DNA from 3 places in the Arthrobacter sp. 05T420 genome. Region 2 is predicted to be linked to each of the others. Evidence: riboswitches for the same ligand, from Rfam matches in the RefSeq annotation. Region 2 holds a riboswitch; each other region holds the start of a gene.
What was found. A riboswitch is a leader RNA that binds a small molecule or an ion and turns the genes downstream of it on or off. The one in region 2 is predicted to bind S-adenosylmethionine.

Region 1 (3,847 bases), on a different contig from region 2:
TGCCCCGGCCGCGGACGTGGTCAGGGCACTGGTGGATTTCGTGGCCCCGGTGCTCGAGGAGCAGGGCGAGCTGGATCTGGTGCGCGCGGGCGTCGAGCGGATCCTGGCGGAGGGCACCGGTTCGCAGCTGCAGCGCGGGCCGTTCCGGGCGGGCGGACTGCCCGCCGTCGTCGAACGGGCCGTCGAACTGACCACCCAGGGGGCCGCGCCGGGTACCGCCACCAAGGTACGGGCCGACGAGGGATCGCCCCTGGGCAGGGTTCGCCGGGGCTGACGGGGAGCCGGCAGCGCCAGATCTGCTTGAAGACTGGCCCTGAGCGCTAGACCTGTTTGAGCGCCTGGCCGAGGTCGCGGATCAAGTCCTCGACGTCCTCCAGGCCCACCGAAAGTCGGACCACGCCGTCGCTGAGCCCGATCGCCGCACGGCCTTCCGGGCCCATCGCGCGGTGCGTGGTGGTGGCCGGGTGCGTGATGAGCGTCTTGGCGTCGCCAAGGTTGTTGGAGATATCGATGATCCGCAGCGCGTCCAGCAGCGCGAAGGCGGCCTGCTTCGCAGTGCGTCCCGGCGAAGGCGAAAGCTCCAACGTGAGAACGGTCCCGCCGGCCTTCATCTGCTTCACCGCGAGGGGGTACTGCGGGTGGGACGGCAGCAGCGGGTACTTGACCCAACTGACCGCCGGCTGTCCCTCAAGCCATTCCGCCAGCCGCAGGGCAGAGGCCGAGGAATGGTTGACGCGCAGGGCCATGGTCTCCAGGCCCTTGGTGAGCACCCAGGCATTGAAGGCCGAGAGCGCCGGACCGGTGTGCCGCATGAGCTGCCTGACGGGCCCGTCAATGAATTCCTTGGTGCCCAGGATGGCGCCGCCCAGGACCCTGCCCTGGCCGTCGATGTGCTTGGTGCCGGAGTACACCACCACGTCCGCGCCGAGGTCTCCGCAACGCTGCAGCAGCGGGGTGGCGAAGACGTTGTCGACCACCACCGTGGCGCCGGCGGCATGCGCCAGTTCGCTCACGGCGGCGATGTCCACGATTTCCTGCATGGGGTTCGACGGCGACTCGAAGAACACCGCCGTGGTCGGCTCGGACAGCGCAACCTGCCACTGCTCCAGGTCCGGTCCGTCCACGAAGACCGTCTCCACACCCCAGCGCGGCAGGATCTCGTTGAGGATCACGAAACAGGAGCCGAACAGTGAGCGGGCTGCGACCACGCGGTCGCCGGCAGCCAACAGCGCGCCCAGGGCAGTGAAGACGGCTGACATGCCGGACGCCGTCGCAAAACATGCCTCGGTTCCCTCGAGCAGCCGGAGCCGCTCCTGGAACGTCGCGACGGAAGGGTTGCCGTAGCGGGAGTAGACGAAGCGCTCGTCCTCCCCAGTGAAGGCGCGCTCGGCGGCGGCCGCGGACTCGTAGACGAATCCTGAGTTGAGGAAGATTGGCTCGGTGGTTTCCTGGAAGCCGGTGCGGTCCAGGCCGCCGCGGACAGCCTGGGTGTCGGCGGCCCAGCCGGAGGCGTCGGGATTGAAAGTCACTAGATTTTTCCGAGGTTGGTGGGCAGGCCGCGGTTCTTCCAGCCGTTGACGGTGCGTTGGCCAAAGCGGTCGGTCTCGCCTTCGAAGCCCTCAAGAACGTTGTACGAGGTGTAGCCGGCGGCCGTCGCGGCCGTCGCGGCGGCGATCGACCGGGCACCGGAGCGGCACAGGAACACCAGTTCGACGGCGGTGTCCTCCGGTGCTTGCCGCTTTAGCTGTTCCACGAAGTGCGGATTCGGCGTGCCGCCGGCAAGGTTCCACTGGATGAAGAGCGGATCATTTTCTGCGGACTTGGTGTCCGGGATGCCGATGTGGGCCCATTCGCCCTCGGTCCGGACATCCACCAGAATGGCTCCCGCCTCAAGCTTGGCCCACGCCTCAGTAGGGCTGAGGTCTCCTGCGTAGCTCATGCGTGCCCCTCGAATGCCCCAACAGCGTCAAACTCGTCGGCGTCGAGCTCATCAACCGCATTGGCCACGGCGGCGTCCGCGCTCGCAATGGCAGCCGGCAGCACCAGCGCCTGCGCCACGATCACGGTGCTGCCGTTGAAGCTGGCGGCGGGGCTTCCATGCAGGACGTAGCCCTCGGCCAATGCGGCCGACACGCGCTCACAAAAGGCGCGGTCATCCGCACCGGTGAACAGGCGGTAGGCCAGCCTTTCCTCGCCGGCGGGGGCCGCGCTGGTTGCTGCACGGGTGGCTGTGTCTGGGGCGGCTGATGAACTGAGTATTTCGGGTACAGCGGGTGTTGACGTGTCGGGCACGACGGATCTCCTCTTTCACGCTTGCAGCTCGAATGGTCGATATGCCGAGTATTCACCTGAGGCACCCCGCCGCGAAAAGGGAGGGTTGCCGACCGGCCAGTCAGGGCTTGGCGCCGGTTCTCATTACTCCCCAAAAACGTAACACCAACGACGCCGGCCCGCACGGCCGCCGTCGTCATGTTCCGTAACCGGGCCACGCGCAACAGCCTGTGCCGGCCGGCGGACCGTATGCGTGCCTCAGGCAAGTAGTAGCGGGCTCCAACTTCGGGTATTGCCCACTCGTGTGTGCGCGGACGATTCGCCGTCTACTAGGGGAATGGTCCTGCGTGTCGGCGCGAGTTGCGGCAGATCCGGGCAGTCCGTCAATCAGCAGTGCGTAAATCAGCAGTCCGTAAATCGAGTCGTCCGTCAACAAGCCTATGAATCGGTGGCCGGAACCGTCGGAGCCGCAGCAGCGGCCCCGCCGGTGACGGCGGAATGGAGCAATTGTGGGCCCGCGCATACTGGTTACCGGGATAGCAAGCGCCGCCGGCCGTACGGTCGCGGCCCAACTCGAAGCCCGCGGCCTTCCGTATCTGGGCTCCGATGCCCGCGCCGACACTCGCCAGGCGGAGGCTGCTCCCTCCGCAGCCGCGGCCAGGCTCTTGCCCGCGACGGACCCGGACATGATCCTGGACCTGCGCCGGCTGGTGGATCGCGAAGCCATCAACGTCATCATTCCGACCCTCACCGTGGAACTTCCGGTCCTGGCCGCAGCCCGTGCCGGATTCGCCCAGGACGTGCGGATCATCGTGGGCGACCCTGCCGCGGTGGCGCTCGCCAACGACAACCTGTTTACCACCTGGGCGTTGCAGGCAGCCGGCATTCCGGTGCCCCGGTTCGGCGTTCCGGGCGACCTCGCTGCCGCGCCGGCATCCCTAGCCGGCCTCAGCGGTCCCGTGGTGGTCAAGCCGCGGGTCTTCGAAGGCTCCCGTGGGGTCCACGTGCTGGCCGGAACGGCCTCCGTCACCTGGAAGAACATGCCCGCGGGGCAGCTTGTCCAGGAGTTCATCCCGGGCGCCGACTATGTCTGTCTGGTGTTCGGCACCCCGGCACGCAACGCGATGGCGCCAGTGGCGGTGGTCCTGGAGAAGACCAGGACTCCGTATGGACGCGCCGGCAGCGACGAGGTAAGTCGCAGGGTGCCCGCCAGCGAGGCCGGGGACGTACGGAAGCTGGGCCTGGCCGCCGTCCGCACGCTCGGGCTGACCGGGCCAGTCCAGGTCCAGATCCGCCGCCGCGCGGACGGAACCCCTGTGGTGCTGGGAGTCTGCGCGACCCTCGGGGAGAACAGTACGTGGGCCCCGGAAATGCTCGACGCCGTACTGGCAACCTTCATGCTCCCGGCGTTCAACCCCGCCTCGTTCCGGCGGTGCCCGGCAATTCCCGCGGACGCCCTGGGGTGAGGACCAGCACGCCTGGCCCCGGCCCCGCCCCCGACCATGGTCCGGTCAGTGCGTGATGAGATGAGACCCATGTCCAGGCCGGCGCGGGCTGCCGGCCTGGCTCCTGAACA
Region 2 (3,847 bases):
GAGCATCAATGTCCAACGCCTGGTCCTTCGAAACCCGCCAGATCCACGCCGGCCAGGAGCCGGACAGCGCCACCGGCGCGCGTTCCCTGCCGATCTACCAGACGACGTCGTTCGTGTTCCCGAGCGCCGAAAGCGCCGCGAACCGCTTCGCACTGGCCGAACTCGCCCCCATCTACACCCGGATCGGCAACCCCACCCAGGACGCCGTGGAACAGCGCGTGGCCAGCCTGGAAGGCGGCCTCGCGGCCCTGCTGCTCAGCTCCGGCCAGGCGGCGGAGACCTTCGCGATCCTCAACATCGCCGAGGCCGGGGACCACGTGGTGGCCAGCCCCAGCCTGTACGGCGGGACCTATAACCTGCTGGCCCACACGCTGAAGAAGTTCGGCATCTCCGTGACGTTCGTGGAGGACCCGGACAATCTGGAGCAGTGGCGCGACGTCGTCCGGCCCAACACCAAGCTGTTCTTCGGCGAAGTGGTCTCCAACCCCCGCCAGGACGTCCTGGACATCGAGGGCGTCTCCCGTGTGGCGCACGAGGCCGGCGTGCCGCTGATCGTCGACAACACGCTCTCCACCCCGTACCTGATCCGGCCGATCGAGTGGGGCGCGGACATCGTGGTCCACTCCGCCACCAAGTACCTCGGCGGTCACGGCGCCGCGATCGCCGGCGTGATCGTGGACTCCGGCAACTTCGACTTCGGCAAGGACCCGGGGCGGTTCCCCGGCTTCAACACCCCGGACCCCACCTACAACGGGCTGGTCTACGCCCGAGACCTCGGTGCGGACGGCGCGCTGGGCGCGAACCTTTCGTACATCCTCAAGGCCCGCGTCCAGCTCCTGCGCGATCTCGGCTCCGCCGTGTCCCCGTTCAACGCGTTTCTCATCGCCCAGGGCATTGAGACCTTGAGCTTGCGCGTCGAACGCCACGTGGCCAACGCCACCACGGTGGCGAAGTGGCTGGAGGCGAGGGACGACGTCGAATCGGTTGCCTACGCCGGGCTGCCGTCCAGCCCCTGGTACGAGCGCGGCCGCAAGTACGGGCCCAAGGGAACCGGCGCCGTCGTCGCGTTCAACATCGCCGGGGGAGCCGAGGCCGGCAAGCGGTTCGTCGATGCCCTCGAACTGCACTCGCACGTCGCGAACATCGGCGACGTCCGTTCCCTGGTGATCCACCCGGCCTCGACCACCCACAGCCAGCTCTCGCCCGAACAGCAGACCATCGCCGGCGTCAATCCCGGCCTCGTGCGGCTCTCCGTGGGCCTGGAGCACATTGACGACATCCTCTCGGATCTCGACGCCGGATTCCGCGCGGCCAAGTCCGCCTGAGTTAAGCCAGATAAACCTGACGGCCAGCCGCCGGCCTCCCTTGAACGGGACGGCCGGCGGCGGGGCTGTCTGATCGCGGGGCTGTCACATGGAAGTCACAATCTTCGTGATTTCCGCACCCTCTTTCGTAGACTCGTACCAGGTCATGAGTGCCAGCGACAGCCCCGGCTTGCTGGCCGGCAACCCTCCTTTTGCGGCGGGGTGCCCCGGGTGAAGACCTGGCCTGCCGGTCAGCTGACGGCAGGCAAGCGCGAAGTTAGGTCCTCACATGACGATTGCCGTCACCCGCACGGGTGTTCCTGAAACCAAGCCATCCCGCAACCCGGACGGAACCGTCCAGTACGTCAGGATCGGTGACCTGCAGCTCGAATCAGGGATTCCGCTGCCGGATGTGGTCCTCGCCTACGAGACGTGGGGGACCCTGAACGATGACGCGTCCAATGCCGTTCTCATCGAACACGCCCTGACGGGCGACACGCACGTGACCCGCGGCCACAGCGAAGAGCCCGGTTGGTGGGAACAGCTCGCCGGGCCCGGGGCCCCCGTGGACACGGACAAGTACTTCGTGGTTTCAATCAACATCCTGGGCGGCTGCCACGGATCCACGGGACCCTCCACGCGGGCCCCGGACGGGCGCCCCTGGGGATCCCGGTTCCCGCTCGTCACCCTGCGGGACACCGCCGCCGCCGAGGCGCGGCTGGCCGACGCCCTGGGCATCGGCAGCTGGTACGCCGTGCTGGGCGGCTCCCTCGGCGGCGCGCGCGCCCTTGAATGGGCCGTCACGTTCCCCGGCCGGGTCCGGCGCTGCGCCGTGATTTCCGTCGGCGCCAGCAGCACAGCCGAACAGATTGCCTTCGCGCAGGCCCAGACCCTGGCCATCCGCCAGGACCCCCACTTCAACGGCGGAAACTACTACGGCGGCCCGGAACCCGAAGCAGGGCTCGCGCTCGCCCGCCGCATCGCGCACATCACCTACCGCTCCGCAGCCGAACTGGACGGCAGGTTTGGCCGGAACGCGCAGGAGCCGGAGGCGCCCCTGGAAGCCGGATCGCTGGCCGGGCGCGGGCGCTACCAGGTGGAGAGCTATCTGGACCACCAGGGCAACAAGCTGGTCCGGCGCTTCGACGCGAACAGCTACATCGCCATTACCGAGGCCCTCATGAGCCACGATGTCTGCAGGGGGCGCGGAAGCCTCGAGGAGGCCCTGGCCCCGGCCACCGCCGAGTTCCTGGTGGCGGCCGTGGACTCGGACCGCCTGTATTTCCCGGCCCAGTCCCGTCAACTGGCCGATGCCCTGCCCGGGCGCCCGGAAGTGCACATCATTGAAGCGCCCATCGGCCACGACGGTTTCCTGACCGAAATCGGCCAGCTCAGCGGCCAGCTGCGGGAGGCCTTCTTCGACCACTAGGCGCGACCTCGTGTGCATTTTTGCAGATGCGCTCTGCACTAATGGCTGTTGAGGCTCAGGGCGGGAGCGTCCATACTCATGGGGAATGACGCCATGTGCCCTAAGTCACGTGCGTCCTCAGCCCAATGGTCCACAGGGTGTCGACGGAGACACCAAAGGAGTCACGATGAGTACGGAAAACGCCGCAAGGCGCGCTGAAGAAACGGACGTCAAATCGTCCGGCCTGAAGAAGGTTGTCACGGCCTCCATGGCCGGCACGGTGGTTGAGTGGTACGAGTTCTTCCTCTACGCTTCCGCCGCCACCCTGGTCTTCGGCAAGCTGTTCTTTCCCAATTCCGGTTCGGAGTTGGACGGCATCATTGCCGCGTTCGTCACCTACGCGGTCGGCTTTATTGCCCGCCCCATCGGTGGCATCGTCTTCGGCCACTTCGGCGACAAGTTCGGCCGCAAGCAGCTGCTCCAGCTGAGCATCATCCTTGTCGGTGTTGCCACCTTCGCTATGGGCTGCCTGCCGACCTTCCAGCAGATCGGCTACTGGGCCCCGGCGCTCTTGGTCTTCCTGCGCTTCGTCCAGGGCTTCGCCGTCGGCGGTGAGTGGGGCGGCGCAGTCCTCCTCGTGGCTGAGCACAGCCCGAGCAAGTCGCGCGGATTCTGGGCCAGCTGGCCTCAGTCGGCGGTTCCGATGGGCAACCTTCTCGCCACCGGCGTGCTGTTCACCTTGTCCGCCACGCTGTCATCCGCGGAGTTCCTCAGCTGGGGCTGGCGTGTGGCCTTCTGGCTCTCCGCTGTGATCGTGATTGTCGGCTACTACATCCGCACTAAAGTCCAGGACGCCCCAATCTTCCTGGAAGCCCGCAAAGAGGTCACCGTTGAGAACAAGGGCTACGGCGTCGCCGAAGTCTTCCGCCGCTACCCGCGTGGCGTCTTCACCGCGATGGGTCTGCGATTCGCGGAGAACATCCTCTACTACCTTGTGGTCACGTTCTCCATTACCTACCTGAAGGTCGTGGTCCAGACGGACACCTCGCGGATCCTGCTGCTGCTGCTCGTGGCGCACCTGGTCCACTTCGTCGTGATCCCTTTGGTCGGCAAGCTCTCGGACAACGTCGGCCGC
Region 3 (3,847 bases), on a different contig from region 2:
CCTCGAGGACGCCTCGCTGTCCTACTCCAGCCTGGGCGGCTGGAAGCAGCGCGGGAACCTGGACGAGTTCCTGGGCCTCACCGAGGAAGTCTGGCGCACCCGTGCCTACGGCGACTTCTGGTCCTACTGCCTCGTTGCCGAGGGTGCCGTGGACATCGCCTGCGAGCCTGAGCTGAACCTCTACGACATGGCGGCCCTGGTGCCGATCGTTACCGAGGCCGGCGGCCGCTTCACCTCGCTCGAGGGCGAGGACGGCCCCTTCGGCGGCAACGCCCTCGCCACCAACTCCATCCTCCACTCAGAAGTCCTCAAGCGGCTCAACCCCGACCTCGACGACCTCCTCTAGGCCCCCTCAAGGATTCCCAAGGGCCGCTGTACGACGCTGTCCCCAGCTTCGCTGCCGTCAAGGCGCGGAGCGGGCATCGAGTGGCAGGAGGGCAGCCATGTCTGGATCGGTTCACCCCAAGGATCCCGAAACCCCCGACGCCGGCGTCGGTCCGGTTCTACTGGTCCTGGTTGCGAAGTACCGGGACCTGGACATTGAGTCCGCCGCCCGGCTCCAGGCCGTCTCCTCGGAGCTGGGCCAACATCTGCTCGCCAGCAGTTCCGCCGTGTCCGGAGCCGTGGTCGTGTCCACTTGCAGCCGCTTCGAGATCTACTGCGAGGTGGCGTCCAGGGACCATGTAGATGCCGCCTGCACCGTTGCCCTGGGTACGGTCCGCCTCTGCACGGGCCTGCCCGCCGTCCGGCTTGCGTCCCTGTTCGAACACTCGTCTGGCGCGTCCGCGGCGGAGCATCTCTTCGCCGTTGCAGCCGGCCTGAACTCCGTTGTGGTGGGTGAGCGTCAAGTCGCCGGCCAGGTCCGCCGCGCCCTCGCTGAAGCACAAGCCGCAGGTACTGCGAGCGGGCTTTTGGTCCGGCTGTTTCAGGAGGCCTCCCGCACGGGCAGGGACGTGGGGGCGCGGACCACGCTCAGCAGCGCCAGCAGGTCCATAGCCTCGGTGGCCCTTGAACTGGCCACTGCCGGAGTCGCGTACCCGTCCCTGACTGATGCTTCCGTAGTCCTCTTCGGCACCGGTTCCTACGCCGCGTGCGTCGCGGAGATCCTCAGGAGCAAACGATGCCCCACCATTTCCGTCTTCTCCCAATCCGGCCGCGCGGAGGCCTTTGTGGCAAGCAGGGGTGGCACGGCGCTGACGGCACAGGTGCTGCCCGCCGCTGTTGCCCGGGCAGACATACTGATTGGCTGCAGCGGCACGGAGACGCGCATCGCTGCCGGCCAACTGGCGCAGTGGAGAGGTGGCAGTGGCCGTGCCCTCACCGTCGTCGATCTCGCTCTGAGCCATGACTTCGACCCCCACGTGGCGGATCTGCCGGGCATTGAACTGATCACCCTGGATTCAGTGCGATCCGCGGCTCCCCCTGCGGACTCCGAGGCGCTCCGCCTCGCCCGCACAATGGTCCGGCAGGCGGCGCACCGTTTCGAAGATCGAGAGGAACTGCGCGCAGTCGACGCCGCCATCGTGGCCCTGCGCCGGCACGTCCAGCAGGTCCTCGAGGCCGAAGTGGAGCGCACCATGAAGCAACATGGGCGCGGCGCCCAGGCAGAGGATGTGAACCTCGCGATGCGCCGGCTGGTCCGCCGGCTGCTTCACCTCCCCACGGTCCGCGCCAGGGAACTGGCCACGGACGGCCGCCAGCACGACTACGCGGCTGCGCTGGAAGCCCTGTTCGGCCTCAGCGTCCAGCCCGCTGGCGGCCGGAGCCCCGGGACCGCCACTGTGGTCGGCTTGAGGCGGCCGACTTGGGAATTGAGGGAGGCGGAGTCTGCGATGAGAGCGTGCGGCGGGGCCGATCCGCGCGGCGGATGCCCGGGAGCCTGCCCGGCGCGCCGCGTCACAGTGCCGTCCTTGGATGGTGTCACGGCGGCTCCGTAGCCCTGGTCCGTAACAATCCGCTTCACAATCGGTGACCGCCTTTTCCCCGGCTGCGCGTATGTCCTACGCTCGATGCAGGTCACGAGTGCCAGCGCTAAACCCCGGTTTGCTGGCCGGCAACCCTCCAGACGCGGTGGGGTGCCCCGGGTGACGACCTGGCCGGTCCGGAACGGACCCGGCAAGCGCGGATTCCCACGATGTGGGGGTCCTGGTCGAGTGAGGTCCCATGACAACTGCCATTTTTCCCGCTGCCCCCGAATTTCACGCCCTCGCGGGCCGCCCGCTGGCGGCCGTCACCGGGGCCGAAATCCAGGCCCCGCTGATCACAGGCGGCCATGCCCGCTACGCCAACCTCGACTACGGCGCCTCCGCCCCGGCCCTGTCCGTGGTCTCGGCCTACTTGAACGAAATCCTGCCTTACTACGCGAGCGTGCACCGCGGCGCCGGCTACGCATCGCAGATCAGCACGTCCGTCTACGAGAATGCCCGGGACATCGTGCGGGACTTCGTGGGCGGCCGGGCGGACGATTCCGTGATCTTCACCCGCAACACCACCGATTCCCTGAACCTGCTGGCCGGCTGCCTGCCGCTCCGTGACGGCCGGCCCACGGGCGAGGTCCTGTATCTCGACATCGAGCACCACGCCAACCTCCTGCCCTGGCAGAGTGTCCCGCACCGCAGCGTCGTCGCTGCCCCCACCCTTGCGGCCACCGTGGACCGCCTGCGGGACGAGCTCGCGCGCGGCGGCGTCAGCCTGCTGGCCGTCACCGGCGCTTCCAATGTCACGGGGGAAATCCTGCCGATCCGGACCCTCGCCGCCCTGGCGCACGAGTACGGCGCCAGGATCGTTGTCGACGCCGCACAGCTGGCCCCGCACCGGCGGATCGACATCACCGCGGACGACGTCGACTACCTCGCCTTCTCGGGGCACAAGCTGTACGCCCCGTTCGGCACCGGCGTGCTGGTGGGCCGGACGGACTGGCTCGACGCCGGCACCCCGCACCTGGCCGGCGGCGGCGCGGTCCGCGACGCCCGGCTCGACTCCGTCAGCTGGACCACCGGACCCGCCCGGCACGAGGGCGGCTCGCCGAACGTCCTCGGTGCGGCCGCGCTGGCCCGCGCCACCCAGGTGATCGCAGCCCTGGACCCGGAACAGTGGCAGGCCCACGAGGACGCCATCCGGTCCTTCCTCGTCGAGGGCCTGCAGGGCATCGACGGCGTGACCGTGCACCGGATTTTTGCCGATTCGTCCACCCCTTCTTCCCCCGGAGGCGACTTGCCGGGCACCGGCACCATCGGTGTCGTAAACTTTTCCGTGGAAGGCTACGACGCCGGGCTGGTGGCCGCCTACCTGTCGGCCGAACACGGCATTGGCCTGCGCGACGGGCGCTTCTGCGCCCACCCGCTGCTCAAGCGGCTCGGCCTGCCCGCCGGCTCCTTGCGGGCCAGCTTCGGCCTCGGCTCACGGCTGGAGGATGCCGAGCGCCTGCTGGCCGGCCTGCAGCAGTTGCGGCAGAACGGACTCGGCTGGGACTACGTGGTGGACGCCGGCCGCTGGGTGCCGGCCAACGATACCCGCAGCTACCCCCACTGGGCCCCGAACACCCCGGGCACCGCCGGTGCCGCGCCCTGCACGGAGGACTAGGCACGGCGCCCGTGCGGTAAATTCGAAAGGTATCTGAAACCAGCAGTACCTTCCCGAAGGAGAGCGCACGTGGCAAGCGGCGGGCCCAAGCTCCACAGTGAGCGGCGCCAGGAACTCGGCCAAAGTTTCCAGGACGGCGGCGAGCACTACGAACGCGTCCGCCCGGGGTATCCGCAGGAGTCGGCCGACTGGCTGATCCCGGCGGGGGCCAAGGATGCCGCGGACATCGGCGCCGGCACCGGCAAGTTCACTGCGCTTCTGGCGG

Region 1: another riboswitch for S-adenosylmethionine. It lies ahead of AC1DEM_RS19400 (DUF1737 domain-containing protein); the one in region 2 lies ahead of metX (homoserine O-acetyltransferase MetX).
Region 3: another riboswitch for S-adenosylmethionine. It lies ahead of AC1DEM_RS02160 (aminotransferase class V-fold PLP-dependent enzyme); the one in region 2 lies ahead of metX (homoserine O-acetyltransferase MetX).

Annotation. Positions count from the first base shown of each region.
Region 1 is NZ_JBFTLG010000022.1:87,198-91,044, forward strand. It holds gene AC1DEM_RS19385 (glutamate--cysteine ligase 2) at 1-274, shown strand, start outside; gene AC1DEM_RS19390 (O-succinylhomoserine sulfhydrylase) at 321-1,529, opposite strand; gene AC1DEM_RS19395 (rhodanese-like domain-containing protein) at 1,529-1,939, opposite strand; gene AC1DEM_RS19400 (DUF1737 domain-containing protein) at 1,936-2,184, opposite strand; SAM riboswitch class IV at 2,305-2,420, opposite strand; gene AC1DEM_RS19405 (ATP-grasp domain-containing protein) at 2,781-3,737, shown strand; gene AC1DEM_RS19410 (hypothetical protein) at 3,783-3,847, opposite strand, start outside.
Region 2 is NZ_JBFTLG010000006.1:194,897-198,743, reverse strand. It holds gene AC1DEM_RS08280 (bifunctional o-acetylhomoserine/o-acetylserine sulfhydrylase) at 9-1,325, shown strand; SAM riboswitch class IV at 1,467-1,582, shown strand; gene metX (homoserine O-acetyltransferase MetX) at 1,594-2,733, shown strand; gene AC1DEM_RS08270 (MFS transporter) at 2,900-3,847, shown strand, end outside.
Region 3 is NZ_JBFTLG010000001.1:465,551-469,397, reverse strand. It holds gene hisN (histidinol-phosphatase) at 1-346, shown strand, start outside; gene AC1DEM_RS02165 (glutamyl-tRNA reductase) at 444-1,937, shown strand; SAM riboswitch class IV at 2,015-2,128, shown strand; gene AC1DEM_RS02160 (aminotransferase class V-fold PLP-dependent enzyme) at 2,164-3,582, shown strand; gene AC1DEM_RS02155 (class I SAM-dependent methyltransferase) at 3,652-3,847, shown strand, end outside.